Regions from separate parts of the Sinorhizobium sp. BJ1 genome, predicted to be linked through region 2. Evidence: predicted binding sites of a transcription regulator. Region 2 holds the regulator's gene; each other region holds the start of a gene.

The links. The regulator HrcA, encoded in region 2, represses chaperone genes, less so after heat shock. The targets are predictions, from matches to a motif close to GTTAGCACTCNCNNNNNGNGAGTGCTAAC.
Region 1: the regulator HrcA is predicted to act here: its motif matches at 5,613-5,641, upstream of groES (co-chaperone GroES).
Region 3: the regulator HrcA is predicted to act here: its motif matches at 3,800-3,828, upstream of CO676_RS29145 (co-chaperone GroES).
Region 4: the regulator HrcA is predicted to act here: its motif matches at 1,541-1,569, upstream of groES (co-chaperone GroES).

Annotation. Positions count from the first base shown of each region.
Region 1 is NZ_NWTH01000017.1:4,778-12,207, forward strand. Features, by position in the region: gene CO676_RS20315 (ABC transporter ATP-binding protein) at 1-736, opposite strand, end outside; gene CO676_RS20320 (NEW3 domain-containing protein) at 733-1,920, opposite strand; gene CO676_RS20325 (Do family serine endopeptidase) at 1,961-3,301, opposite strand; gene groL (chaperonin GroEL) at 3,497-5,125, opposite strand; gene groES (co-chaperone GroES) at 5,155-5,469, opposite strand; gene CO676_RS20340 (Hsp20 family protein) at 5,826-6,287, shown strand; gene CO676_RS20345 (Hsp20/alpha crystallin family protein) at 6,390-6,899, shown strand; gene CO676_RS20350 (NADH dehydrogenase ubiquinone Fe-S protein 4) at 6,965-7,327, shown strand.
Region 2 is NZ_NWTH01000001.1:233,842-241,271, reverse strand. Features, by position in the region: gene CO676_RS01240 (D-arabinono-1,4-lactone oxidase) at 1-158, shown strand, start outside; gene grpE (nucleotide exchange factor GrpE) at 421-1,044, opposite strand; gene hrcA (heat-inducible transcriptional repressor HrcA) at 1,203-2,282, opposite strand; gene rph (ribonuclease PH) at 2,440-3,159, shown strand; gene CO676_RS01220 (VOC family protein) at 3,211-3,627, shown strand; gene rdgB (RdgB/HAM1 family non-canonical purine NTP pyrophosphatase) at 3,661-4,305, shown strand; gene hemW (radical SAM family heme chaperone HemW) at 4,313-5,497, shown strand; gene CO676_RS01205 (glutathione S-transferase) at 5,557-6,171, opposite strand; gene CO676_RS01200 (nuclear transport factor 2 family protein) at 6,304-7,164, opposite strand; gene CO676_RS01195 (SRPBCC family protein) at 7,179-7,430, opposite strand, start outside.
Region 3 is NZ_NWTH01000037.1:46,372-53,801, reverse strand. Features, by position in the region: gene ligD (DNA ligase D) at 1-2,091, shown strand, start outside; gene CO676_RS29160 (KTSC domain-containing protein) at 2,140-2,346, shown strand; gene CO676_RS29155 (Ku protein) at 2,359-3,168, opposite strand; gene CO676_RS29145 (co-chaperone GroES) at 3,977-4,291, shown strand; gene groL (chaperonin GroEL) at 4,347-5,975, shown strand; gene CO676_RS29135 (DegQ family serine endoprotease) at 6,177-7,430, shown strand, end outside.
Region 4 is NZ_NWTH01000003.1:513,921-521,350, forward strand. Features, by position in the region: partial or broken gene chrA (chromate efflux transporter) at 1-538, opposite strand, end outside; gene CO676_RS05875 (sulfurtransferase/chromate resistance protein) at 535-1,362, opposite strand; gene groES (co-chaperone GroES) at 1,626-1,922, shown strand; gene groL (chaperonin GroEL) at 1,988-3,625, shown strand; gene CO676_RS05890 (EAL domain-containing protein) at 3,834-6,626, opposite strand; gene CO676_RS05895 (FAD-dependent oxidoreductase) at 6,851-7,430, opposite strand, start outside.

The sequences.
Region 1 (7,430 bases), on a different contig from region 2:
GTGCGGAAAGGTCGACGCCATCGGCCTCGACATCGATGATGAATGCGCCTCCACCGATCTTGTCGGCGAGCTCTTCGATGGTGCCGAGGAAACCGATCCGGCCGCTGCTGAACAACGCGATGCGATCGCAGACCGTTTGCACCACGTTGAGCATGTGCGACGACAGCAGGATCGTCATGCCGTCGCGGCTCAGCGCCCGGATCAGGTCGAGCAATTCCTGGGTGGACTGTGGATCGAGGCCGGAGGTCGGCTCGTCCAGGATGGCGACGGAACACTTGCGCATCAGAAGTTCGGCCAAGCCGAGCCGCTGACGCATGCCACGGGAGTAGGTGCCGACATGGCGGTCTGCCACCTCCGCCAACCGCACCTTGTTGAGCGCTGCGGCAATGCTTTCCCTTGCAAGCTCGGCAGACATGCCGGCAAGGCGAGCGGTATAGGCGAGGTTTTCTCTTCCCGACATGTTGTCGTAAAATCCGACGGCGTCCGGCAGATAGCCGACCTCTCGCTTTACCTCGAGCGGCTGGTGCAGCGGGTCCTTACCGAGAATGTGCACGCTCCCCTCGGTTGGCTCGGTCAAGCCCAGCAGCATCAGGATCGTGGTCGTCTTGCCTGCACCGTTTGGTCCGAGCAAGCCGACGACTTCTCCGGCACGAACCGAAAAATCGAGTCCGGCAACAGCCACGGCGGAGCCGTAGCGCTTCATCAGTCCCCTTGCCTCTATGATCGTCGTGCTCATCGCCGTCCATACCTCATCACCGCCAGACCGAGGACGAGCAACGCGGTTGCGATGACGCCAAGTCCGGCCATGCCCCAGATCGTCGATGTGTTGACAGTGACGCGGAACTGAGCCGACTCCGACACGGGCCCGCCGCTCGCACGCACCGAGACCATGTAGTCGCCCGCTATTGCCTTTTCAGAAGGGGTAATCCTGACGTTCACCTGCCTCGTAGCATCGGGCGCGATCAGATCGACGCGCTCGGGCTCAAATTCGACTTTCCAGCCTGATGGGGGACTAGCCGACAGCTCGATATCGGTTGCAGGCGCACTGCCATTGTTGGCGAGTGTGAACGGGAAGCTCGCTTCCTTGCCGGCCTCTGCCTGTCCGGAGAGGCGTTCCTGCGGCCCAGCCAATGTAACGTCCGGCTGGCCGGTGACTTCAAGACTGAGCTCGGTCGTAGCGCTCGCTCCACCGCCCGCCACTTCGACCACGACCGGGTAGCGGCCAGCCGGTGCTGACCTCGGCGGTGTCACTTCCAATGTTACGTTCTCGCTCGCCCCGGCCTCGATCGGCAAGCCGGTAATCTCTTCCGAGCCATAGCCGCGCTTGAAGCGTGACTGAAATCCATCGGGCACATTGGCGGCGAGACTGAACAGGTTCTCTTCCGCGCCGTCATTGGTGGCTTCTATCTTGAAACTGAATGTGGAGCTGGCCGTACCTCGCAGCGCCGGCAGCTCGGATTTCAGCTCCAAGCCACCCTCCGCCGCCTCCGATAGTTTCACCACAAGGGGAAGATCGGCGGTCTGGTTTGCATATCGCGCTTTCACGTTAATCGGAACGCGCTCGCCACTAGCGCCCTCGGGCGGCGTCAGTTCGAGGTCAATTTCCTGTGTCGCATCTGGCGCCACGATGACAGCCGAGACCTCTCGGTTGCCGCCCTTCAGCGACCATTTCCAACCATCGGGAATGCCTGTAACTTCAAGTGACGCCCGCTGGGGCGGCAGATTGGCATTGCGCAGCGTCAGCGGGATCGTTTCCGTTTCTCCGGGGCGGATCGCCAGTTCCGGATGCGGCGTCGTGAGCCAGAAGCCGGTAAGCTTGGCGACTTCCTGCTGCTGGTCCTGAGCAACAGCCGGTGTGCATGCAAATGTCGCTCCAAGAGCCAATGCTGCTGCAGTGATCCATCGAGCAATTGTCCTCATCTCATTCTCCCTTCGACGTTCGATATCCGTGCGCGGCGACCTAACCGATCACCAGGAACAGTTTTGAGCCGCCGCGAAACAGATCGAGCGCAATCGTACCTCCGGCATCCTTTAACGCCGCGGCGAGCTCCGCGACGGTCGCGATCGGTTGGCGATTGACGGCAACGATCACGTCGCCCATGCGCAAACCCGATCGCTCTGCTGCGCTGCCCTCTTCAATGTTGGAGACAACCACATTACCTGCCGCATCCTGGAACTGCGCGCCCTGCAGGGGAGCGGGTATCGCCTCAGCCCCAGCTTTTGCCGAGGCCGGCTCAATGCGCATTGTCACCGTTTTGCGAGCCCGATCGCGTAGATATTCGATCTCAACCTGCGATCCGATCTGAGCCAGGCCGATACGATTGCGGAGATCTGCCGAGCCGGTGATTTTGCGATTGTTGACGGCGAGGATGACATCGCCCGCTTGAAGGCCGGCATGCGCCGCCGGCGAATTCTGCTCGACGCTGCCGACGACGGCGCCGGAGCTCTCCTCTATGCGGAGCGCTTCGGCCAGGTCGGGCGTCAGGTCCTGAACGGAGATGCCGATCCGGCCACGCCGCACTTCGCCATGCTTGATCAGTTGCTCCATCACGGCCGAGGCCATCGCGATCGGAACCGCAAAGCCAATGCCGACATTGCCGCCGGCTGGCGCGATGATCGCGGTGTTGATGCCGACCAGCAGGCCGTCCGCCGTGACCAGCGCGCCTCCCGAGTTGCCGGGATTGATGGAAGCATCCGTCTGGATGAAATCCTCGTAGCCCTCGACATTGATACCGCCGCGCCCAAGGGCGCTGACGATACCGGAGGTCACGGTCTGACCAAGCCCGAACGGATTGCCGATCGCGACAACAGGGTCGCCCACCCGGAGCGCACTGGAATCGCCCAGGGGCAGGGCCTTCAGCTTTTCAGCCTCGATCTTCAGCAAAGCTACATCGGTTGCCTCGTCGCTGCCGACCAGTTCGGCCGTGAACCGGCGGCGGTCCTTCAGGGTCACGGCAACCTCGCCGGCGTCCGCGACGACGTGGTGATTGGTGAGGATATAGCCTTTGTCGGCATCAACGATGACGCCGGAACCAGCGCTCAGGCGCTGCTGCTGCTCAGGCAAGTTGAAATATCGACGGAAAAACGGATCGTTGTAGAGTGGGTTGGTTTCGGCCGGAGCTCGGGACCTCACTGCAATGTTGACGACCGCCGGCGTGATCTCCTGGAGGACGTCAGCGAGGGAACGTTGAGTGCCTGTCGAGATGGCGGCCTGCGGCTGCGCCGCCGGTGGCGGCCCAGGAACCATAACGAGGACGAGTGCGGCGAATACGCCAACATATTTCGACGAACGCGTGGTCATCTTTGGCCCCGATTTTTTCCAGATCCTCCTTCGGGAGCGGGCTGGCGGCTCCGGGTCCAGCCTATCGGAGCCACTCGGGCTCCTGCCAACCTGCTCCAGATCGATATTCGAACGCCTACCCACCGCGGGGCGAGGCCTCAGTTCACAAGTCTGCCAAGCGGTCCGCGCCATCGGCGCGGACCGCGCTCGCTGGTGTCAGAAGTCCATGCCTCCAGTGGGCATCGGTGGAACCGGCGCTTCCTTCTTCGGCTTCTCGGCGACCATTGCCTCGGTGGTAATCAGCAGCCCGGCGACCGAGGCGGCGTCCTGCAGAGCGGTGCGGACGACCTTGACCGGGTCGATCACGCCCTGCTCATAAAGGTCACCGAACTCGTTAGTCTGGGCGTTCCAGCCATAGCCAAATTCGGCCTTCTCGCGCAGCTTACCGACGATGATCGAGCCCTCGGCACCCGCGTTCTCGGCGATTTGGCGCACGGGCGCTTCGATCGCACGGCGGACGATCTCGATGCCGTGCCTCTGGTCGGGGTTCTCGGTCTGAACGCTGTTCAGAGCCTTGACTGCTCGCAGCAAAGCGACGCCACCGCCGGGCAGAACGCCCTCCTCGACAGCCGCCCGCGTTGCATGCATGGCGTCATCGACGCGGTCCTTGCGTTCCTTGACTTCGACCTCGGTCGAGCCACCCACGCGGATTACCGCAACACCGCCGGCGAGCTTGGCGAGACGCTCCTGCAGCTTCTCGCGATCATAGTCCGAGGTGGTCTCCTCGATTTGGGCCTTGATCTGGGCGACCCGGCCCTGAATTTCCGTCTTCGAACCAGCGCCGTCGACAATCGTTGTATTTTCCTTTTCGACAACCACTTTCTTGGCGCGGCCGAGCATCTCGAGCGTGACGTTCTCGAGCTTGATCCCAAGGTCTTCGGAGATTGCCGTGCCGCCCGTCAGGATGGCGATGTCTTCGAGCATGGCCTTACGACGGTCGCCAAAACCGGGAGCTTTCACGGCAGCCACCTTCAGGCCGCCACGCAGCTTGTTGACGACGAGCGTGGCGAGCGCTTCACCCTCGACGTCCTCGGCGATGATCAGCAGCGGTTTGCCGGATTGAACAACCGACTCGAGAACCGGAAGCAGCGCCTGCAGATTGGAAAGCTTCTTCTCGTGGATGAGCACATAGGGCTCCTCCAACTCGACGCGCATCTTGTCGGGATTCGTCACGAAATAAGGCGAGAGGTAACCGCGGTCGAACTGCATGCCTTCCACGACCTCGAGTTCCGTGACCGCGGTCTTGGCTTCCTCGACCGTAATGACGCCTTCATTACCGACTTTCTCGACAGCCTCGGCGAGGAAGCGACCAATCTCCGTGTCGCCGTTGGCCGAGATGGTACCGACCTGGGCGATCTCGTCGTTCTTGGTGACTTTCCGCGCGTTTTTCTTCAATTCCTCAACGATGGCGTCGACGGCCTTGTCGATGCCGCGCTTCAGATCCATCGGGTTCATGCCCGACGCCACGGCCTTCGCACCTTCCTTGACGATCGCCTGCGCGAGAACCGTTGCAGTGGTCGTGCCGTCACCTGCGATGTCACTGGTCTTCGACGCAACCTCGCGCACCATCTGGGCGCCCATGTTCTCGAACTTGTCCTCCAGCTCGATCTCCTTGGCGACAGTGACGCCGTCCTTCGTGATCCGCGGGGCGCCGAACGACTTGTCGAGCACCACGTTCCGGCCCTTTGGGCCCAACGTCACCTTCACAGCATTGGCGAGAATATCGACGCCCCGCAGCATCTTCTCGCGGGCTTCAGTATGGAATCTCACTTCCTTGGCAGCCATTTTTCTACTCCTTCAATCGACCCGACCCATCAGGCGACCTTCTTCGCCGAGGCTTCGCTCTCGATCACGCCCATCACGTCGGATTCCTTCATGATCAGCAGCTCCTCGCCATTGAGCTTGATCTCTGTGCCGGACCATTTGCCGAACAGAATGCGGTCGCCGGCTTTGACATCGAGTTCGACAAGTTTGCCGCTGTCATCGCGCGCGCCGGGGCCAACGGCGATAACCTCGCCTTCCTGCGGTTTTTCCTTCGCCGTGTCGGGGATGATGATGCCGCCGGCCGTCTTCTCCTCGGCTTCAATGCGGCGGACCAGGATACGGTCATGCAAGGGACGGAACGTCATGTCGCTCTCCTCGTGGCCAAACAATTTTTAGAGAGTCCTCCGCGCCGCATCCGATCGAATCCGCCGCGGGCGCGCGATGTTCTGGCATCGCGCCAATCGATCTGGTTTCTGGATTTTCGAGTTTCAAGGGGGCGACGAAGTTTTTTAGCACTCATCCACGTAGAGTGCTAAACCCCTGACTCAGCGGGATTATTTCCGCCAATCCTGTTCAAACTGTTTCGACTCGCCTCTTGACGCGACGCTCTGGAGTTCCCAACTCATTCCTGCCGATGCCCAATTGGGGTCGGCATGGTCAGGGAGCGCCCACGCTTCTTGGCGCTTCCTCGTATCTATGTTGCTCTACGGAGGATGTAGCTATGAGAACAAGCTTCGACTTCACCCCCTTCTACAGGTCCAGTATCGGCTTCGATCGCATGTTCGATCTGCTGGAAAACGCCAGCCTCAACGCCGAAAACTGGCCGCCCTACAATATCGTCAAACTCGGCGAAGATGCCTACCGGATCGCCATCGCGGTAGCTGGTTTTGCCGAAGAGGAACTGACGATCACTCACGAGGCGAACATGCTCGTGGTCACCGGCACAAAGTCCGAGGATGAGGAGGTAGAGTACCTCCACCAAGGCCTTGCCGTACGCTCGTTCGCGCGCAGATTCGAACTCGCCGATCATGTCCTCGTCGAGGGCGCAAAGCTCGAAAACGGGCTGCTCGTCATCACTCTCAGGAGGGAGATACCTGAGGAGATGAAGCCGCGTCGGATTACCATCGAAACCGAGACGGCGATGCCCGCTTCGAAGCAGATCGAAGGCGACAAGGCAGCCTAGACGGCGCGCACCGCTCGAACCTCGCCGGTCGCCGAACAGGCGAGGGGAGGGAGACTGCGCCAAAGCAAAAGGAGAGAATGAAACGGAAGAAAGGATGAAGCCATGAATGTACGTGACCTGATCCCGTGGAACCGTGGCAGCAGCCAGGTCCCGAGCGTCTATCGCGGCGATGACATGGATCCTTTCCTGTCGTTGCACCGCAATGTAAACCGTCTGTTTGACGACGTCTTCCGCGGCTTCGGTCAGCCATCGGCGTTCGGTGGCATGACGCCCTTCAATGGATCGTGGCCAACCGTGGAGGTCGAGGAGAACGAAAACGAAATCCGCGTGATAGCGGAGGTTCCGGGCATCGATCCTGACGATGTCGAGGTGCTGCTGGACGATGGTGTGCTTACGCTTCGCGGCGAGAAGAAGTCGGAAACCGAGGACAAGGATCGCCGGTTCACAGAGCGCTACTACGGGCGCTTCGAACGGCGGCTGGCTCTTGGTGGCCAGGTCGATGAGAACAAGGTCGCCGCTACATTCAAGAACGGTCTTCTGGCAGTGACATTGCCGAAGACCGAAAAGGCGCGAACTAACGTCAAGCGCATTACGATCGACAGCACCAAATGATACCGACGCCAGCCGGCGCGGAATGGCCCGGCTGGCAGTTGGCGAGCAAGCAAGGGAAGACGTCGATGACCAGGCCCCTGAAGCGGGACATGCAAACGAACCGTGCTAACCGGAAGTTCGAAGAGCATGTCGACTCGCGCCCTATGATCGACATCAACGGATCGCAAATCGGGGGTGATCGTGTCGCACGTATTTTTCGCCCCTCACGCTCGGTGATGACTTCGGCGCGCGTGTCTAGGCGACCTTGGTTGCTCGTTTTCGAACAGCAAGTCCCGCCCGTTATCGACTATCTGATGGGCTACACGGGCGGGAGTGACACACTGACACAGGTGGAACTGCGTTTTCCATCCCGCGATGCCGCCATTGCCTACGCCGAACGACACAAACTAAATTACATCGTCGTGGACGACAGGGGGCGTGACCTGTAGTTTTCGAGTGAGGGAGCGTGCTGAGCTTCTCCATCGATGCTCGAGGGCAGGCTTCCCCTTTCAGTCCGGTCGTTTGGCGACCGGCAGAAGGCCCGGCTGCCGC
Region 2 (7,430 bases):
AATACGGCTCGCGGCCGCATTGGGGCAAGCTGCACTTCCTCGGCGCCGAAGACGTGACGGCGCTCTATCCGCGCTCCGGCGATTTTCGGGCGCTAAGGGCGAAGGTCGACCCGGAATGTCGGTTTCTAAACGACCACCTACGGCAGCTCTTTGCCTAGGGCAACCCAATCTGGCTGGCGAGCATGCCGTTGAATTCAGCGGTTCGGCGGTTTGCAAACTCGCTGTCGGGCGGGCCTTTGCTTCTGGCCAATCTCCCTCCTCGTGGGGGAGATTGCCCGGCAGGCAGAGGGGGTATCGACCCCTTTTCCGACTTCAGCGGCAGCAATCGGATCGGATTTCCGCCTTAGCTCCAAATAGGCAAACGCCGCGCATCCGGGGAAGGCGCGGCGCTCTTTTCATAGTCTTAATCCGCGTCCGCCGTCAGGCGGCGGGCGTTTCGCTTTCCGCTGCGGCGACCTTCGGGCCGCCCTTGGCGACACCGACCATGGCCGGGCGCAGGACTCGTTCGCCGATCGTGTAGCCGGCCTGGACGACCTGAACGACCGTGTTGTTCGGGACCTCGGCGTTCGGAACTTCGAACATGGCCTGATGGAAGTTCGGATCGAACCTCTGGCCGGTCGGGTCCAACTGCTTCACGCCGTGGCGCTCGAGCGCCGCCAACATGGAGCGTTCGGTCATTTCGACGCCTTCGATGAGCGCCATGAGGCCGGCATCGCCGGATTCCCTCGCCTCGGCCGGAATGGCCTCCAGCGCGCGGCGCAGATTGTCGGACACGGCCAGCATGTCGCGCGCGAAACCGGCAACGGAATAGGACTTTGCGTCCTTCACCTCGCGCTCGGTGCGGCGGCGCAGATTGTCCATCTCGGCGGCGAGGCGAAGATATTTGTCACGCAGCTCCGCACTTTCCGCCTTGGCGAGCTCCAGCGCATCGGGCGCAGCGGCGGAAGCATCGGCTTCCGGCGCTTCCGCTTCCGGCGCGGCCGTCGTTACAGTCTCTTCCGGCGCTGCAGCCTCAGGTCCGTTCTTGTTCGTTTCGTCGGTCATGACGTTCTCCGAATGTCTTCTCATTGATGTGTTCGGTATCATCAAACCAGCGGAAGTCGCTTTGCTTGAACGCTCTGTTGCCTGGATTTGAAGCCGATATCGAGGTTTGGGCCCGAAAAATCAAGGGTCCAATCGGTCTATCGCCCAAAAGGATTCGCTCAGCGCGATAGGCGCGACATCAGCTGGGCAGTGTAATCCACCATAGGGACGATCCGCGAATAGTTGAGCCGCGTCGGTCCGATGACCCCGACGGCGCCGATGATCCGGTCGTCGCTGTCGCGATAGGGGGCGACGATCAGCGACGATCCGGAGAGCGAAAACAGCTTGTTTTCCGAGCCGATGAAGATGCGCACTCCGGGGCCGCTTTCTGCAAGATTGAGGAGTTCGATCAGGCTGTCCTTCTTTTCGAGATCGTCGAACAGCATGCGCAGCCGTTCGATGTCCTCGGTTCCTTCCAGGCCCTCGAGCAGATTGGCACGGCCGCGAACGATGAGTCGTGCCGGCTTCTCGTCGCCCTCGCTGCCCGACCAGATCGCAAGCCCCCGCTCGACCAGATCCTGCGACAGCGCGTCGAGTTCGCCGCGCACGGTCTGCTTGACCTTCTCGAGTTGGGACCGCAGTTCGGGGATGGTCTGCCCGGCAAGATGGGCATTGACGAAGTTCGCCGCTTCGGTGAGCTGTGCGCTGGTGACGCCCGCCGGCAGCTCGATGATGCGGTTCTCCACCTGGTCGTGCTCGCCGACGAGAACGGCAAGCGCCTTGGTCGGGGCGAGGCGGATGAATTCGACATGCTTCAGCACCGGATCGCTTTTCGTCGTGATGACGAGGCCGGCGCCGCGGGACATGCCGGAAAGCATCTGGCTTGCCTCGGCAAGAAGGCTGTCGATCGGCTGATCACGTTCTGCACGCCGCACCTGCCGCTCGATCGAGGTCCGCTCTTCGGGGGAAAGACTGCCGACCTGCATGAAAGCATCGACAAAGAAGCGCAATCCCGTCTGGGTCGGCAACCGTCCTGCGCTGACATGAGGGGAATAGATGAGCCCCAGACCCTCGAGATCGCTCATGACATTGCGCACCGAGGCCGGCGACAGCGACATCGGCAGGAGCCGCGAGAGATTGCGGGACCCGAGCGGCTCGCCGCTTTCCAGATAGGTCTCCACGATGCGGCGGAAGATCTCGCCGGAGCGCTCATCCAGCGTCGATGCGACCCCCTTCGTTTCAGGGTTGCGCAGTACCATGTCACTCCATGCAAACAGCCGTTCGTGTCCCCGCAGAATATAGTGGCCAGCGGGGACAATGGCAAAAGGGAAAAATCACCGCCCTGTCCCGATACGAACCGGTTCCCTTTACCCCCGCCATGATCTAGAAGGCTCAGCAGATAAATAGGAGTCGACGATGCGGCCATCGGGCAGAAAAACCGACCAAATGCGCAAGGTTTCCTTCGAGCGCAATTTCTCCAAGCATGCGGAAGGGTCCTGCCTCGTGCGCTTCGGCGACACGCATGTCCTGTGCACGGCGAGCCTCGAGGAAAAGGTTCCCGCCTGGCTGCGCAACGGCGGCAAGGGCTGGATCACGGCCGAATACGGCATGCTGCCGCGGGCGACCGGCGAGCGGATGAGGCGCGAGGCGTCAGCCGGCAAGCAGAGCGGCCGCACGCAGGAAATCCAGCGGCTGATCGGCCGTTCGCTTCGAGCCGTCGTCGACCTGCCGGCGCTCGGCGAGCGTCAGATCTCGATCGACTGCGACGTGATCCAGGCGGACGGCGGCACCCGCACCGCCTCGATCACCGGCGCCTGGATCGCGCTGCACGATTGTCTGAAATGGATGGAAGCGCGCAACATGATCAAGCTCGAAAGGGTGCTCAGGGACCATGTCGCCGCCATTTCCTGCGGCATCTTTGCCAACCAGGCAGTTGTGGACCTCGACTATCTGGAAGACTCGGCCGCTGAGACCGATGCCAATTTCGTCATGACGGGCAGCGGTGGACTGGTCGAGATCCAGGGAACGGCGGAAGGAAAACCCTTCACGGAGGAAGAATTCGCAAGCCTGATGCGACTCGCCAAGGACGGCATTTCCGAGCTCGTCGCGTTGCAGAAGCAGGCGATCGCCGGCTAGGGCTGCGCGGGCGCCTACGCCCGGGTTCCCTGAAATTCGAGAGGATCGACGTTGGCTCCCGCTCTTGAAGGCATCCTCGAAACCGCGCTCTACGCGGATGATCTCGACGCCGCCGAAGCGTTCTACGGCAACGTGCTCGGCCTTGAGCGGATCACCCGCGTCGGCGACCGCCATGTCTTCTTCCGCTGCGGCGACGGCGTGCTGTTGATCTTCAACGCGGCGGAAACGATGAAGCCGCCCGCGACCGGCGCGCTGCCCGTGCCGCCGCATGGCACTAAGGGCGAGGGGCATATGTGCTTCCGCATCGCGGCAGAGGCGCTCGACACCTGGAAGGCGAAGCTGGAGACGGCTGGCGTGGCGATCGAGGCGGATATCCGCTGGCCGAACGGCGCCCGCTCCTTCTACTTCCGCGACCCGGCCGGAAACAGTCTGGAGTGCGCGGAACCCGGCCTCTGGGCAATCGATTGATGCGGCTTTGAAGTTTGGACGGAACAAGAATAGATGCGCAAACTCGTTGACAAGACGCTCGTGGTCGCGAGCCACAATGCCGGCAAGATCCGCGAAATCCGCGATTTGATCGGACCGCTCGGCTTCGAGGCAAAATCGGCCGCCGATCTCAATTTCATCGAGCCGGAGGAAACCGGCACGACCTTCGAGGAGAATGCGGCGATCAAGGCACTGGCCTCGGCCAGAGCCTCCGGCCTGCCAGCGCTTTCGGATGATTCCGGCCTTGCCGTCGATGCGCTCGGCGGCGCCCCCGGTGTCTACACCGCCAATTGGGCGGAGCGCGAAGACGGCAGCCGCGATTTCGCCATGGCGATGGAAAGGGTCGAGAAGGCGCTTCAGGAGAACGGAGCTACTGAGCCGGAGGATCGGACGGCCCGGTTCGTCTCGGTGCTCTGTCTTGCCTGGCCGGACGGACATGTCGAACTCTTTCGCGGCGAGGTCGAGGGCAAGGTCGTCTGGCCGCCGCGCGGGACGAGCGGCTTCGGCTATGATCCTGTGTTCCAGCCCCAGGGCTACGACACCACATTCGGCGAGATGAGCGCGGAAGAAAAGCACGGCTGGAAGCCGGGCGACAGCGAAGCGCTTTCGCATCGCGCCCGGGCCTTCAAGCTCTTTGCCGAGACCTGCCTCGGCGCCTGAGAAACCAATGATCCAGACGGTCCCGCTTTCGGCAATCGGTGACGGCATGGACCCCGGCTTCGGGGTCTATGTGCACTGGCCGTTCTGCGCAGCCAAATGCCCCTATTGCGACTTCAACAGCCATGTCCGCCACCAGCCGGTGGACCAGCCGCGCTTCATCGCTGCCTTCCTCCAGGAAATGGCGTCGGTGCGGGCGCTGTCCGGCCCGAGAACCGTGACCAGCATCTTCATGGGCGGCGGCACGCCGTCGCTGATGGAGCCTGCGACCGTCGGTGCGATCCTCGAGGGCATCGCCCGGCACTGGCATGTGCCGGACGGCATCGAGATCACCATGGAGGCCAATCCCTCGAGCGTCGAGGCGACGCGCTTCCACGGTTACCGGGCGGCCGGCGTCAACCGCGTCTCGCTGGGCGTCCAGGCTCTGAACGACCGCGATCTCAAATTCCTCGGCCGGCTGCACAATGTCGAGGATGCGCTGAAGGCGGTACGGCTGGCGCGCGAGATCTTCCCGCGCATGTCCTTCGACCTGATCTACGCCCGTCCGAACCAGACCGTCGAGGAATGGGAGCGCGAGCTGAAGGAAGCGGTATCCTACGCCGTCGACCATCTCTCGCTCTATCAGCTCACCATCGAGGAGGGCACGCCCTTTTTCGGGCTGCACAAGGCAGGCAAGCTGACCGTGCCGGACGGCGAACAGTCGGCGGTGCTCTACGAGGCGACGCAGGAGATCACAGCGGCGATCGGCATGCCCGCCTATGAGGTCTCCAACCATGCCCTGCGGGGGGCGGAAAGCCGCCACAACCTCACCTATTGGCGCTACGGCGACTATGCGGGTATCGGCCCCGGTGCCCACGGGCGGCTTACGGACGGCCCTAGCAAGATTGCGACTGCAACGGAACGCAATCCCGAGGCATGGCTGCGGCTCGTCGAGGAGCGCGGCGAAGGCATCACCGAGCAGGAGCCGCTCGACCTCGAGGCGCAGGCCGACGAATTGCTGCTGATGGGCCTGAGGCTTCGGGAAGGCGTCGATCTCGCTCGCTGGCAGACACTTTCCGGCCGCGATCCGGATCCCGACCGCGAACAGTTCCTCATCGAGCACGGCTTCATCGAACGCATCGGCAATTCACGCCTGCGCTGCACTCCAGCCGGCATGCTCATCCTGGACGCGGTCGTAGCCGATCTCGCCTGCTGAAAATTTTGAGCGCGGCGGCCGTGTCAGAGCGCCGCTCGCTTGCCGGAACGTTCAGTCGTTCAGTCATGTGTATCGCCCGAGAGCGGCGTCGCCCTCATAGAAGGACGCCGCTCGAATTGGTCGAACCACCGGGTCAGCCTGGGTCGGTCGCGAAAGGACGGCAGAGCGCGGAACGCCATCCAGGAAAGCGCAGTCGCCAGCGCAATATGGCCGACATGCAGCGGCGCATCGAGGTCCGGAACCGTCTCCAACCAGTCATAGGTCGCCTCGATCTTTTCGTTATAGCCGTCCCGAAGCGCACCGTAGCGTAACGGTTCCGGCCGCCGCACGGTTTCCCAGCGTAGCGCTATGCCGGTCTGCGCCAGACCTTGCGCGACCGATTGCAGCGTCAGTGCCTGCCACCAGCTATCACCGCTCTCTGGAATGAGTTTCGTGCCGTCATGGATAGTGTCGAGATAGGCGCAGATCACGTCGGAATCGAAGATCGGTGCCCCTTCGGTGCGCAGCAGCACGGGCACCTTGCCGAGCGGATTCTCGGCGTAAACCCGATCGTTGCGCAAGGTCGGGCTCGTCTCATGATGAAGGATCTCCAGCCGGTCCGCGATCCCGGCTTCGTGGGCAAAGACGAGCGTCTTACGGGCAAAGGGAGAGTGGGTCTGATAATGCAGGATCATGTTACCTCGCGTGGGCCGTCCATCGGCACTTCGCGAAGATTAAGAAATCAGCCGCAAGAATTGCGCTCTGTTTCACCGCCCGACGCACAAGTTCGTTCACGCCGGGCGGTAGCTTATGCCCCGCCGGTCTCGTCAGTCGCTCTTCTTCACCGGAGCGACGATCCCCCATGTGACGCCGAAGGGGTCGCGCAACTGGCCGTAATAGTCGCCCCAGAAGGCGATCTCCAGCGGCATCGTCACTTCCGCCCCCGCGGCCACCGCGCGCTTCCACCAGAAATTGGCGTCGTCGACAATGAGGTGCAGCACGAAGCCCTCCGGCGGCTTCCAGGGAATGCCGAATTCCGGGAAGGGATCGTTCAGCATCAGCGCGCCGCCATTGATCGTCAGGTGGCAATGAATAAGGCGCTTGCCGTCCTCGGCATACTTGCGGTCCTCCTCCTTGGCGCCAAAGGCACGGCTGTAGAATTTGGCAGTTGCGTCCGCATTCTCGACGTTGAGATAAGCGACGACGCCGGCCATCGGCGGATGCGAGGGCGCGTCCCAGTCGACCTGCGACGTAGGATCGAGGTCGATCGCCGCCTTGACGCTTCCGTCCATATAGAAGGGGACGGATTCATGCTGATGAGCGATCTTCCATCCCTTGTCGGTGCGCTTCAGACCGAGCGTCTGGCGGTACCAGAGCGCCGGTTTGTCGCCATTTTGCTTTTCGCCGGAGAGATGCGCCAATGCCGTGGCGAACGCGACGTCATCGCTTGACGAAATCTCGAGGTCCTGAAGCCGGTAGCCGAGCGGACCTTTCCACGTCGAAAACCACTGCTCAAGTTCCCCGGCACCGGCGTCCGAGGCCTTGAGCGGCGGCGCCAGAGAAAAGACCAGGCAATCCTCCGTGCCGTGGGAAAGGACGCGGCCCGCATCCTTCTGCCGCATGGCCTCCGCCCAGTCTTCGATCACTGCGCGAATCTCCGCGGCGTTGCTGCTCTCGGTGATGGACATGAATTATCCTCCTCTCAGAGTCTTGCGACGAGTGCCGCTAGCTGGTCGGCGCATTGGCCCCAGCCCTCGTGAAAGCCCATCTTCTCGTGGGTCTCGCGGTCCGCGACGCTCCAGTGGCGGGCGCGAGCGGTGTAGCGGGTCTTCCCGCCCTCGTCCTCAAAGGTCAGGATCGCCGTCATGAACGGCTTTTCGGAGGGCTTCCAGGCTTCCGTATATGCGTCCGTCATGACCAGCTTCTCGTTCGGCACGACCTCCAGATAGACACC
Region 3 (7,430 bases), on a different contig from region 2:
GGTGACGACCAGGCGGCGCGATCGGAGGAAGACCCCGATATTCTGGAGGAACGGCCCGAGTCGGTACTGACCGGCCGCGAAATCAAGGACGTTGCGGGTGAAGAGCCCGGCTGGTCGTCGAAGACCGGCAGGATCCGCAAGAGGGCTCGCAGCAAGAAAACGACCGCTCCTCAAGAGCAGGAGCCCGAAGCCGTCATGAATGTCCCTGATCCTTCAAAGATCAAGGGCGCCAAAGCGGCCGCCTTGCCGGATTTCGTCGAGCCTTCATTGGCGACGCTTGTTTCTTCCGCACCGGCCGGCGAGCGCTGGCTTCACGAAATCAAGTTCGACGGCTACAGGTTGCAGGCGCGGATCGAAGCCGGCCGTGTCAGGCTTCTCACGCGCAGCGGGCTCGACTGGACCAAGAGGTTCGGCAAGGCTCTGGTGTCGGCGTTGCAGGCGCTGCCCGTCGGAACGGCGCTGATCGATGGTGAGATCGTCGTCGAAACCGGATCCGGCGCGTCGGACTTCTCGGGATTGCAAGCTGACTTGAGCGAGGGTCGCAGCGATCGCTTCCGCTTCTATGTGTTCGACCTTCTTTATCTCGATGGCTACGACCTGCGCGCCCTGCCACTGATCAAACGGAAGGAGTTGCTCGACCAACTGATCGGCGAAGACGACGGGATCGTCCGCTTCAGCAGTCATTTTGAGGAGGAAGGCCGCCTGGTCCTCAGTCACGCCTGCAGATTGAGCCTCGAAGGTATCGTCTCAAAGCTGCGCGATGCCCCCTATCGGACCGGTCGGAACAAGAGCTGGGTAAAATCCAAGTGCTCAGCGCGTCAGGAATTCGTTGTTGCCGGCTACGTGCCGTCGACCACGTCGCGAAAGGCGATCGGCTCACTGGTGCTCGGCGTCTATGACGGCGACAAGCTCGATCATGTAGGCCGTGTGGGAACGGGGTTCACCGCGGCGCTTGCGGAGGATCTCCTCAAGAGACTTGACCGCTTGAGGACGTCGGAAAGTCCGTTTGCGGCACGCCTAAGCGCGGAGGATGCGCGCCAGGTCCGATACGTCAAGCCTGAGCTTGTGGCAGAGGTCGAGTTCAGAGCCTGGACTGCTGACGGCCATCTTCGCCACGCCTCTTTCAGGGGCTTGCGTGAGGACAGGCTCGCCGGCGAAATCGTCCGCGAAACGCCCAAGTCCACTGGCACGCAGCCCAAGCCTCCGCGTCGGACCGTGAAGCTCACCCACCCTGACCGGCTCTATTGGCCGGATGAGGGGGTGACGAAAGAGGGGCTTGCCGATTATTACGCCGAGGTCTGGCGCTTTATCGGACCGCATATCGTCGGTCGCCCGCTGGCATTGGTCAGATGCCCCAACGGAATTACCGGAGAGCAGTTCTTCCAGAAGCACGCCTGGAAAGGCCTGAATCCCAACATCGTTCTGGTGAACGACCCGAAAGAACCACCCGACGAACAGCTGTTGAGCATCAGAGACCTCGATGGCCTGATCGCGCTCGTTCAGTCTGCCGTTCTCGAAATCCATCCGTGGGGATCGACCGTGGCGGATTGGGAAAAGCCCGACACGATCATCATGGACCTTGACCCGGGCGAGGACGTGCCTTTCGAAGCGGTGATCGACGCCGCCTTCGAGACGGCAGACCGTCTGAAAGCGGCCGGCCTTGTACCCTTCGTCAAGACGTCCGGCGGCAAGGGACTTCACGTGGTGGCACCATTGATCCCAAAGGCTGAATGGCCGGCCGTAAAGGCCTTCACGAAGTCGATTGCGGACGCGATGGCGTCCGACAGTTCCGACCGCTTCGTCTCGACGATCACCAAATCGAAGCGCCGCGGAAAAATCCTCGTCGACTATCTTCGCAATCAGCGTGGAGCGACAGCGGTCGCAGCATATTCGACGCGGGCGCGACCGGGTGCGGCCGTGTCGATGCCGCTCTCCTGGGACGAATTGGCCCCTGGCATCGGTCCGGCGTACTTCACGGTGGAGAACACGCCGACGCGCCTTCAATCCTTGAGCGCCGATCCATGGGCAGATTTTCGCGCAGCCGCCATTCCGCTCAAGGAGCCGAAGGCCGGGCGCCGAAAGGCCGCCTGATCGCCTCCAACCGGGCAAGACAGGTCTTTTGATTTGAAGCGGTGAGCAATGCCGTCGCATCTGATAAAAAGAGCAGATTACGACGCTGAGACGCGGACGCTGTCGGTTTGGCTCCTGACGAACGAAAAGCGTTATGACTACGAAAACGTGCCTCCCGAGACATACGCTGCCTTTAGAAGGGCTTTCTCGAAGGGCCGCTTCTTCAACTCCTATATTCGCGATCGATTCAAGTATCGCGTCGCCGAGCCGGATTGATCGAGTGGGTGGCTAAGCCTTCGGCTTTTTCTTCTTTTCTGAGCTGATGCTTTTGCGCAGCGCATCCATGATGTTGACGACGTTGCTCGGGCGCTCCGCTTCCTCAGCCTTAGCCTTGGCAGGCCGTTTCCTGCCTTTCTTCTTAGCGGAAATAATGTCCAAGAGGCGCGCCTGGACGGGGTCGCCTACCATATCCGGATCCCACGGCTTGCTGCGCTCTTCGATCAGGGTCGTGACAAGCCGCATCAGTTCGGGATCGGTATCGCCGTCATCAATATTGCGGAAGAACTCTTCGGGCTTCCTGACCTCGTCACCATAGCGAAGTGTCCATAGGACGATCCCTTTGCCTCGTGGCTCGAGCATCACGGCGCGCTCGCGACGATACATGACGAGCCGCGAGATCCCGACCGTGCCAGTGGAGGCCATCGCGTCGCGGATCACCGAGAAAGCTTCTTCACCGACGGGGTCGTCTGGAACGAGGTAGTGGGGCTTGTCGTACCAGATCCAGCGAATGCTATCGGCCTCCACGAACATGTCGATGTCGATGGTGCGGGTGCTTTCCAGTCCCACGGCTTCGAGCTCTTCGTCCTCAAGCAGCACGATGTCATCCTCGCCCCGTTGATAGCCTTTGACTTCGTCATCTTCGTCGACAGATTTTCCGCTCACCGCATCGACATATTGGCTGACGACGCGATTGCCGGTTTTCCGGTTGAGCGTGTGGAAGCGGACCTTTTCGTTTTCCGTGGTGGCAGGCGTCATCGCCACCGGACAGGTGACGAGCGATAGTTTCAGATAACCTTTCCAGAACGAGCGGGGTGCCATTTCAGGTGGCCTCGAAGCTTCTACCGTTCAAGTATCCGAAACGGCGTCGAACGCGCGTTTGTTCCTCTGCCTTTCGGGCCCATATACGCTCACTTACTTGTAAACGACGTCTTGGATTGCGGCGGTCAGGACGACCCCGGCAGGGCCGAGCGCGCCGGCCCATTCTCCGGCATGCGAGTGAGGCAAGTCTGTGATTCGAGCCGACGCATTTCGCAAGAGCGCCTCTGCGCGATTCTAGGAACCAACCATCTTTCGACGAAAATGCCGCCGCATTCATCTTGTGCTGCTCCGCCGCTCGATATCAGCGGTCACCGCAACCGCCTCCCCGCCGATCTCCCTGAGCAGGCCGGTGACCGGGTTGAACCGACCAGATAGAGGCCGAGATCGGGGGGCTGGCGAGTGGCGCCGCCAGGCTGGCGCGATCTCATGCGCCTTTTCAAGGATGATGAAATTGAGCCCCGCCCGTCTCAGCAGGCACCGACGGCGAGGCCGGCCGGCCCGGCGCCCACAATGATGACATCGGTATCCAAACTATGGTCCCTCCCCGGGCGCCGCCTTCCCTTCTCCCATAAGGGAGAAGGCCGCCTTTTTTAACGGCCCCTGGATGGAAATAGCCCCAACAACTCATGCCGGTAGCACTCGGTGGCCTCGAGTGCTAAAAATTTTCAGCGGCCTCTTGAATCTCGAAAAATCAGAAACCAGATCGATTTGCGCGCGAGGCCGAAAGGCTTGGCGCCCCGCGTCGGCTTCACTCCGAATGCGGCGCGGAGGATCTCTTGAAAATCTGTTTGTCCATGAGGAGAGAGACATGACGTTCCGTCCCCTGCATGATCGAATCCTGGTTCGCCGTATCGAGGCCGAGGAAAAAACGGCCGGCGGCATCATCATCCCAGACACGGCGAAGGAAAAGCCGCAAGAAGGTGAGGTCGTCGCCGCCGGCCCGGGGTCGCGCGACGACAGCGGGCAGCTGCGGCCGCTCGATGTGAAAGTGGGTGATCGCATCCTGTTCGGAAAATGGTCGGGTACCGAGATCAAGCTCAATGGCGAGGATCTGCTGATCATGAAGGAAACGGACGTGATGGGCGTGATCGAGGTCGAGACCGCAGCGAGAAACGCAGCCTAGTGCCGATCAGAACCCATGCCAGACAAGCAATTCTGCCTCAGGAAGGAGTAGGAAAATGGCTGCCAAGGAACTGAAATTCCATTCCGAAGCTCGAGCGAAGATGCTGCGCGGCGTCGATATCCTCGCCAATGCCGTCAAGGTGACGCTCGGCCCCAAGGGGCGAAATGTCGTTATCGACAAGTCGTTCGGCGCACCTCGCATCACCAAGGACGGCGTAACCGTCGCCAAGGAAGTCGAGCTGGAGGACAAGTTCGAGAACATGGGCGCCCAGATGGTGCGGGAGGTTGCCTCGAAGACCAGTGACATCGCTGGGGACGGCACCACCACCGCGACAGTTCTCGCCCAGGCGATCGTCAAGGAAGGTGCGAAGGCCGTGGCGTCGGGCATGAATCCGATGGACCTGAAGCGCGGCATCGACAAGGCCGTCGAGGCCATCGTCGAGGAATTGAAGACAAACGCGCGTAAAGTCACCAAAAACGACGAGATTGCCCAGGTAGGAACGATCTCGGCGAATGGCGACACCGAGATTGGTCGTTTCCTCGCAGAGGCGGTCGAGAAGGTCGGCAATGAAGGCGTCATCACCGTGGAGGAAGCCAAGACCGCGGTGACAGAGCTGGAAGTCGTCGAGGGCATGCAGTTCGACCGCGGCTATCTCTCGCCGTACTTCGTCACCAACCAGGACAAGATGCGGGTTGAACTCGAGGAACCCTATATCCTGATCCATGAAAAGAAGCTCTCCAACCTGCAGGCGCTGCTTCCGGTTCTCGAAGCCGTGGTCCAATCGGGCAAGCCGCTTCTGATCATCGCAGAGGATGTCGAAGGCGAGGCGCTGGCGACGCTCGTCGTCAACAAATTGCGCGGCGGCCTGAAGGTTGCAGCTGTCAAGGCTCCGGGCTTCGGTGACCGCCGTAAGGCGATGCTGGAGGATATAGCAATCCTCACCGGCGGAACCGCAATCTCCGAAGATCTCGGCATCAAGCTCGAGAACGTGACGCTCAATATGCTGGGCCGCGCCAAGAAGGTCGTCGTCGAGAAGGAAAACACCACCGTCGTCGACGGTGCGGGCTCAAAGAGCGAGATTCAGGGCCGCGTCGCTCAGATCAAGGCGCAGATCGAGGAAACCACGTCGGACTATGATCGCGAAAAGCTGCAGGAACGGCTGGCCAAGCTTGCTGGCGGCGTTGCCGTCATCCGCGTCGGCGGTTCGACCGAGGTCGAGGTGAAGGAACGCAAGGACCGCGTCGACGACGCCATGCATGCCACGCGGGCGGCGGTCGAGGAGGGCGTGCTGCCCGGCGGCGGTGTCGCTTTGCTGAGAGCCGTCAAGGCACTGGACAGCGTTGAGACCGAGAATGCCGACCAGAAACACGGCATCGAGATCGTCCGCCGTGCAGTCGAGGCGCCGGTGCGCCAGATCGCCGAGAATGCCGGCGCCGAGGGCTCGATCATCGTCGGCAAGCTGCGCGAAAAGACCGAATTTGGTTTTGGTTGGAACGCTCAGACCAACGAGTTCGGCGATCTTTACGATCAAGGGGTAATCGATCCGGTCAAGGTTGTTCGTACCGCGTTGCAGGACGCGGCCTCGGTCGCCGGCCTGCTGATTACCACCGAGGCGATGGTCGCCGAGAAGCCGAAGAAGGAAGCACCGCTTCCGCCAATGCCGGGTGGCGGGATGGACTTCTGACGGCGCCGGAAAGTCCGCGCCCTGACGGGGCGCGGACGCTCGGTAGATAGTGAAGCAAAGCAGGCGCTGCGCCGGAGTGGGTGCGGCGTCTGGGAGGTTGGACTGTGCAGGTGGCAGGAGCCAAACACGTGGCTCCGATGAGGCCGGACCCGAGGGCCGCCACCCGCGCCGAAGGAGGATCTGAAGAAGTCGGGGCCTAAAATGACCACGCGTTCGTCGAAATCCGTTGGCGTATTCGCCGCACTCGTCCTCATCCTCGTTCCTGCGCCTTTGCCGGCGGCGCAGCCGCAGGCCGCCATTTCGGCAAGCACTCAACGATCGCTCGCCGATGTCTTGGAGGAGGTCACGCCGGCGGTCGTCAATATTGCAGTGCGGGCTCGCGCGCCCGCGGAAACCAACCCGCTCTACAACGACCCGTTTTTCCGCCGCTATTTCAGCCTGCCTGAGCAGCCGCAGCAGCGGCTAAGCGCCGGTTCCGGCGTTATCGTTGACGCCGATAAAGGCTGTATTCTCACCAATCACCACGTCGTCGCGGACGCCGGCGAGATTGCCGTCACCTTGAAGGACCGCCGCCGCTTCACGGCCGAACTGGTCGGCAGCGACGAGGCAACCGACATAGCATTGCTGAAGATAGACGCGGACAAGCTGACGGCGCTTTCGTTCGGAGATTCCGGCGCGCTGCGTGTCGGCGACTCGGTTGTCGCGATCGGCAATCCGTTCGGGCTTGGTCAGACCGTAACCTCCGGCATCGTCAGCGCCCTTGGCCGTGGCGGCATCAATGTCGAGGGCTATGAGGACTTCATCCAGACCGATGCCCCGATCAATCCCGGCAACTCTGGAGGCGCTCTGGTGACGGCGGACGGCCTGCTGGTCGGCATCAACACCGCGATCATCGCACCGACCGGCGGCAATGTCGGCATCGGCTTTGCGGTTCCGATCGCAATGGCCTCCGCAGTGATGGGGCAACTGGTCGAGCACGGCGAGGTGCGGCGTGGCCGGATCGGCATCTCCGCTCAGGACCTGACGCCCGACCTGGCCGAAGCGCTCAGCATCGAGGAGAACTCCGGCGCCGTCGTCGGCAGCGTTGAGGAGAATTCGCCGGCGGCACAGGGAGGCCTTCAAGCCGGCGATGTCATCACCGCCGTCAACAATCGCAAAATCAAAAGCTCGGCAGATCTCCGCAATCGTGTTGGTCTGGCTCCGATCGGATCGGAAGTCGAAATCGAATATCGGCGCGATCGAGATCGCAAAACGGTGACTATGCGAATCGAGCCGGAGGAGGCAATTGCCAAATCCGACGCCATGCCAGCTCGCCTCGAGGGCGCTGAGTTCCAGGATACGGCCGGCAACGTTGTTGTTTCCAGCATTAAAGATGACAGTGCTGCGGCCCGATCGGGTCTGCGCACGGGCGACGTAATCGTTGCCGTCAATCGCCGGCCTATCGCGACCGTGGCG
Region 4 (7,430 bases), on a different contig from region 2:
CGATGCCGGCCGCAACGACCACCAGCGGAAAAGGCAGGCCGAAAGCGAACAGCGCAAGGAAGGCCAGGAGTGCGAGCCATCGATCGAAGCCGGTTTTCAGCGCCCTGCGGGAGAGCCGGATCAGCGCGTCGATGACGATCGCAAGCACCGCCGCCTTCAAGCCGAAGAAGAGGCTCGCGAGCCAATCCGTCTCCTGAAAGAGGGCATAGGCCGAAGACAGGGCGAGAATGACGACAAAGCCCGGGATGACGAAAAGGGTGCCGGCCACCACCCCGCCTCGCGTGCCGTGCAGGAGCCAGCCGATATAGGTGGCGAGTTGCTGCGCCTCGGGTCCCGGCAGCAGCATGCAATAGTTGAGCGCGTGCAGGAAGCGGCTTTCCGATATCCAGCGGCGCTCCTCGACGAGTTCCCGGTGCATGAGCGCGATCTGTCCGGCCGGCCCGCCGAAACTCAACAGGCCGATCTTCGCCTAGACCCTGGTGGCCTCGGCAAAAGACGGATGGGCGGGCGCGAGGCCCGCCGAAGCTTGTTCTTTCACGTCCGCTTCCCCTTGCCGCCGTGGGATACCCAATCGTGCTTTTCCTGTGTCGCATCGCGCGCCCACCGGTAGAGCGCGTCATAGAGCGTCATCCCTGCCTCGAGCTGTTCGAGGTCGTCGGCATACATGCGGGACAGGCCAAGCGAAACGGCAAGAAGGCCGGACGCCTGCGGCTCGAGATCGTGCCGGTCCGTATCGGCGCCGCGAACGATACGGGCGACGTGCTCCAAGGCGGGGAAGGAAAGACCGAACTCCTTCACCATCGTATCGAAGGTGCAATCGTCGCCGCGATGGCTCCAGAACACCCCTTCGATGTCGAACGGCGTTGCGCCGAAACGCTCGCCGACTGCCTCGACCTCGGCCGGTGTGACGTAGAGGAATTTGGCACGCGGGTCGACAAAGCGGCGGATCAGCCATGGACAGGCGATGCGGTCGATCTTCGGTCGGGATCGCGTGACCCACACCGAGCCGCCCGAAGGATCGGCATTCGGCAGGGTGGCCACCGGCACGAGCGGCAAGCCCGCTTCGCGCCACGCTTCAATACCGCCTTCCAGTATTTCCGCAGACGCGCCGGCGAGCCGAAGCCAGGCGGCAACGCCTTCGCTGAGCTTGCCGCCGTGCTTGCAGAGCACGACGACCCAGTGGCCCTTGTATTCGTCCGCCCATTGCGGGGCATCGGAATGGGTCCGGTGAAACGACGCCGGTACAAGGAAGGGATCAGCAGCGAAATCGTCCTCATCGCGCACGTCGATGAGGACGGGTGCCTTCGCGGTTCCGACGAGCCGGGCGAGTTTTTCAGGGGAGATGGAGTTGTACGAGGCCATGATACGACGTCCTTTATTGCTGTTGGACGCGAAATTCCAGCATGACGCCTCGTGGGGCATTCGCTTACCCCATAACCCATCAAACAAAAAACGGGATTTCTTGTCAACTTTCGCAACCGGCAAAAAAATCTCGAAGCCAATCCTTGACTCGTTCCGAAGCCAGCCTTATCTCGGCGGCGCTAGCACTCTTCAACCAAGAGTGCTAACACCCATCCACCGGGTCTCTAACGATCCGCAATGTCATTTGATCGAGGGATTAGACAATGGCAAGCACCAATTTCCGTCCGCTGCACGACCGCGTTGTCGTTCGCCGCGTCGAGTCTGAAGAAAAGACCAAGGGCGGCATCATCATTCCGGACACCGCGAAGGAAAAGCCGCAAGAAGGCGAAATCGTGGCTGTCGGTTCGGGTGCCCGCGACGAAAGCGGCAAGGTTGTTCCGCTCGACGTCAAGGCTGGCGACCGCGTCCTGTTCGGCAAGTGGTCCGGCACCGAGGTCAAGATCAACGGCGAAGACCTTCTGATCATGAAGGAAGCCGACATCATGGGCATCATCGGCTGATCGGCCGGCCCCACTTCTCCACATTCATGACAACCAAAGGGCAATGAGCCCGGGAGTTTTCTCACATGGCTGCTAAAGAGATCAAATTTGGCCGTACCGCGCGCGAAAAGATGCTTCGCGGCGTAGACATCCTCGCCGATGCGGTCAAGGTAACGCTCGGCCCGAAGGGCCGTAACGTCATCATCGATAAGTCCTTCGGCGCTCCGCGCATCACCAAGGACGGCGTTTCGGTCGCCAAGGAAATCGAACTCGAAGACAAGTTCGAGAACATGGGCGCCCAGATGGTCCGCGAAGTTGCTTCGAAGACCAACGACATCGCCGGCGACGGCACCACGACCGCAACGGTTCTCGCCCAGGCGATCGTTCGCGAAGGCGCCAAGGCCGTTGCTGCCGGCATGAACCCGATGGATCTGAAGCGCGGTATCGACCTCGCCGTCACCGAAGTCGTCAAGGACCTCCTCGCCAAGGCCAAGAAGATCAACACCTCGGAAGAAGTTGCCCAGGTCGGCACGATTTCGGCCAACGGTGAGCGCCAAGTCGGCCTCGACATCGCAGAAGCGATGCAAAAGGTCGGCAACGAGGGCGTTATCACGGTTGAAGAAGCCAAGACCGCCGAAACGGAACTCGAAGTCGTCGAAGGCATGCAGTTCGACCGCGGCTACCTGTCGCCTTACTTCGTCACCAACCCGGAAAAGATGATCGCCGACCTCGACGACGTCTTCGTTCTCCTGCACGAGAAGAAGCTCTCTAACCTTCAGGCGATGCTCCCGGTTCTCGAAGCCGTCGTCCAGACTGGCAAGCCGCTCCTCATCATCGCTGAGGACGTCGAAGGCGAAGCTCTCGCAACGCTCGTCGTCAACAAACTGCGTGGCGGCCTGAAGATCGCCGCTGTCAAGGCTCCGGGCTTCGGCGACCGCCGCAAGGCCATGCTCGAAGACATCGCCATCCTGACGGGCGGCACGGTGATCTCCGAAGACCTCGGCATCAAGCTCGAAAGCGTCACGCTCGACATGCTCGGCCGTGCGAAGAAGGTCTCGATCTCCAAGGAAAACACCACGATCGTCGACGGTGCCGGCCAGAAGTCGGACATCGAAGGCCGCGTTTCCCAGATCAAGGCGCAGATCGAAGAAACCACCTCGGACTACGATCGCGAAAAGCTGCAGGAACGTCTTGCCAAGCTCGCTGGCGGTGTTGCCGTCATCCGCGTCGGCGGTTCGACCGAAGTCGAAGTGAAGGAAAAGAAGGACCGCATCGACGACGCTCTCAATGCGACGCGCGCTGCAGTTCAGGAAGGCATCGTACCGGGCGGCGGCGTTGCCCTGCTGCGCTCTTCTGTCAAGATCACCGTCAAGGGCGAAAACGACGATCAGGAAGCCGGCATTAACATCGTTCGCCGCGCTCTGCAGGCTCCGGCCCGCCAGATCGTTGAAAACGCTGGTGACGAAGCCTCCATCGTTGTCGGCAAGATCCTCGAGAAGAACACCGACGACTTCGGCTACAACGCGCAGACCGGTGAATACGGCGACATGATCGCCATGGGCATCATCGACCCGGTCAAGGTCGTTCGCACCGCGCTCCAGGACGCAGCCTCGGTTGCCGGCCTTCTCGTCACGACCGAAGCCATGATCGCCGAACTGCCGAAGAAGGACGCTCCGGCAATGCCTGGCGGCATGGGCGGCATGGGTGGAATGGACATGATGTGATAAGGCGTCAGCCTTAGCACAGCTAGATCCATCCGGATCTGAAGGGCGGCTTTCGGGCCGCCCTTTTTGTTGTTCGAGGTGAAGCCATGCGCCTTTTCCGCGTGCTGATGGGGCGATCTTTCCGCCGGACCTTCACACTGGGCCCAAAGGCCGCCGCCATCACGACGCCAGCGACGAATAGCGCGATGGGTGGGCCCTCCGGACCGCCTCAGGCGGCCTGGGTTCGGATACCGATCACCGACCCCATCGGCGCCGGCCGGCCAAGAAGGTAGCCCTGCGCCTCGTCGCAGCCTTCCGCCTGGAGAATGTCGAGCTGCGTCTGCGTTTCGACCCCTTCGGCGAGAACCGGAACGTGCAAGCTCTGGCCGAGGGCGAGGATGGCGCGGATGATCGCCTTTGCTTGCGGGCTGCCTTCGACTTCCGACATGAAGCTCTTGTCGAGCTTGATCTTGTCGAAGGGGAACGACCGCAACGTCTCGAGCGAGGAATAGCCGGTGCCGAAATCATCGATGGCGATCGTGACGCCGAGCGCCTTGATCTCGCGTAGCGTCAATAGCGCCCGCTCCTTGTCGTCGATGATCGTCGATTCGGTAATCTCGAGCTCGAGCCGTTTCGGGTCGAGCCCGGTTTCGACGAGGATCGCGTTGACGAGGCTGACAAGGTCGCCGTTCGCCAGTTGCACCGGCGACAGGTTTACGGCGATCTTGTACTGACGGTCCCAGGCTGCCGCTTCACGGCAGGCCTCGCGCAGCACCCATTCGCCGATCGGCAGGATGGCGCCGCATTCCTCGGCGAGCGGAACGAATTCGTTCGGCGGTACCATACCGCGTTCCGGATGGTTCCAGCGCAGCAGGACTTCGTAGCCGATCACGTCTCCCGTCGCGACCGATTTCTGGACCTGATAGTGCAGAGCCAGTTGGTTCTTCTCCACCGCCTCCCAGAGATCGTTCGCGAGCGCCCTGCGGCCGCGCGCGGCCTCATCCATCGAAACCTCGTAGAAGCAGATTGTCTGGTTGAGCGCCGCTTTTGCGCGATACATTGCGAGGTCGGCGTTGTTGATCAACGCGTCGGCGGTTTCGGCGTCCTGCGGATAGATGGCCACCCCCATGCTGCCGCCGGATTTCAACTCGAAATCGCCGAAGCGCATCTCCTCTTGCAGGCAGCTCTCGATCCGCCGCAGGAAGTCATGGACCTCGGAGAGTTCCTCGAAGCGTTTGACTGCAGCGAACTCGTCGCCCCCGAAGCGGGCGATGAATTCGCCCTCCTGAAGATGTTCCTTCATCCGCTGCGCGATCGTGACCAGCACGAAGTCGCCGGCCGCATGGCCGTGCAGGTCGTTGACTTCCTTGAACCTGTCGAGATCGATCCCGACCACCGCCACCTTGCGCGAGAACCAGGCAGCCGCATCGAGCTCGTCGTCGAGGTAGCTGTTGAACTGCAACCGGTTCGGCAGCCCCGTCAGGCTGTCGTGGCGCGCAAGGAAGGAAATCTGCTCCTCGGAGTCGAGCCGCTCGGTGATATCCTCGTAGGTGGAGACCCAGCCGCCATCGGGAAGTGTGCGATGCTTGACCAGTATCGAGCGGCCGTTCGACAATTTCTCGACAAAGTCGCCGCCGCCCTTGGCGGCGATATCAAGCCTGTGTTTGCGGTAGGCCTCTTCCGCCTTCGCTTCCGCGATCGCTGGATCCGAGTAGGTGCGGGCAAACATGCGATCGAGAACTTCGCGAAAGGTCAGTCCCATGCCGGCAAGCGATTCAGGAAGTTCGAAGATCTCGAGGCAACGGCGGTTTGAAATCAGCAAGCGATCGGCGTGGTCGAACAGGCATATGCCCTGCGTCATGTTCTCGAGCGCAATGTCGAGATTCTTGCTGACTTCGGCGATGTGATCGGCATCCTCTTTTCGCTTGGTGATGTCCTTGACGATCGTGATGAAGCCCGCATGGCGCCCCACATCATCGATAAGCGGATCGATGACGACATTCGCCCACAGCCGAGTGCCGTCCTTGCGGTAACGCCAGCCTTCGGTTTCGTATCTTCCGTCGGCAAGCGCCGTGTTGAGCGCCTGCTGCGGCAGGCCAGCTGCCTGCTCCTCCGGCGAATAGAAGCAGGCGAAGTTCTCGCCGACGATCTCCTCGGCCACATAACCCTTGTTGGCTTCTGCCCCAGCGTTCCAACTCGCCACGCGGCCGTCGACATCGAGCATGCAGATGGCGTAGTCCTTGACGCTGCGGACGAAACGCGAAAACTCCTTTTCCGAAGCGACGGCGAGGATTTCGCCCTGGCGCGCAAAGCCGGCGGCAATCAGCACGGCGGACAGAAGAAAGAAGGCAGTGCCGGCAAGGACGAAGGCCAGAAAATTCGGCTGGATCATGCCTTCCTGGATCCCGGTCGCGAACTCGACTTCGACCGCAACTGCGCCCATCGCGGTGAAGTGCAGCACGACGATGCCGAGCGTCATCGCCACTGTCGCGACCAAATGAGCCTTCGGCGTGTGGCCGCTCCGATTGATCGTAAAGATCGCAACCATGTCGAAGAGCACCCCGGCCAAGATCGAAGCGACGACGAGCGTCGAATCCCAGCGAATGGAGCCGGGCACCTCGAGCGCGGCCATCCCGAGGAAATGCATGCAGCCCACCCCGGCGCCCAGCACCAGGCCGCCCAGCACCCATGCGGGGCGGCCTGTCGCATAGGTGGCGATCGCCAGGGCCGACGTCGTCAGCAGGATCGAGACAACCAGGGATAATGTCGTGAAGCCTGCCTGATAACCGAGCACGACACCGGGGTCATAGGCGAGCATGGCAATGAAATGGGTCGCCCAGATGCCGAAGCCGCTGGCGATGCCTGCCGCCGCCAGCCAGATCGCCCGGGGCCTGCCGCGGGAAAGCCGTGCGCGCTGAAGCAGTGTCACTGCGCCATAGCTGGACAGGGCGCAAATCACCGCTGCCAGCGCAACCAACCGCAGATCATGTTCCACGACGAGGCACGAGAGTATCTTGAACATCGGAGGTCGCCCAAATAAACGCACAGCCCCGCACGCGCTTGTCCGCACGCCGGGTCGCTAGCAGTTCGCTTTGCGCCCTTTAAGGAAGGATGAAAAATCAGCCATCGACCGCTGTTTCCAAGCGGACAGTGTTAATGAATTGCCGAGTCACGCGAGCTAAAATTGCGAGGGACGCCGCCGCCCTCGACCGGTTCCGCTCTCGTCCTCGCCGTGCGGCGCAGCCGCTATGCCAGCAAGGATTTGAGATCGACCTGGGGATCGGCCAGGAGCGCTGGCTCGGGCGTCACGCCCGCTTCGAGCAGTTTCTTGCCCGTCACGTAAGCCTTGGCGTCATTGACGGCATCGACGGCGATCAACTTGCCCTGGCGGAAATACCAGACCGAAACGCTGCCTTCGCGCTGGCCCGGGCGGACCAGGGTTTCGTCGTGGCCAAGCCCGAAGCCGGCGATCTGCAGCTTGACGTCATACTGGTCCGACCAGAACCAAGGTTTGGGATCATAGGGAGCGGAACCGCCGGCAAGAATGGCAGCGACCGCTTCTGCCTGGTCCACGGCGTTCTGGACTGATTCAAGGCGGATACGCATTCCCTGCCAGGGCAGGACCGCGCAGTCGCCGATCGCAAACATCGCCGGATCGGAAGTCCTGCCGTAGCTGTCGACGAGGATGCCGTTGGAGGTTTCGATGCCCGCATCATGCGCCAGGGCATCATTCGCCGCTACGCCGATGCCGACGATCACGACGTCGACCGGAATGATCGAGCCGTCGGCGAGCTCCGCGGCCGTCACCCGCCCGTCCTCCCCGATC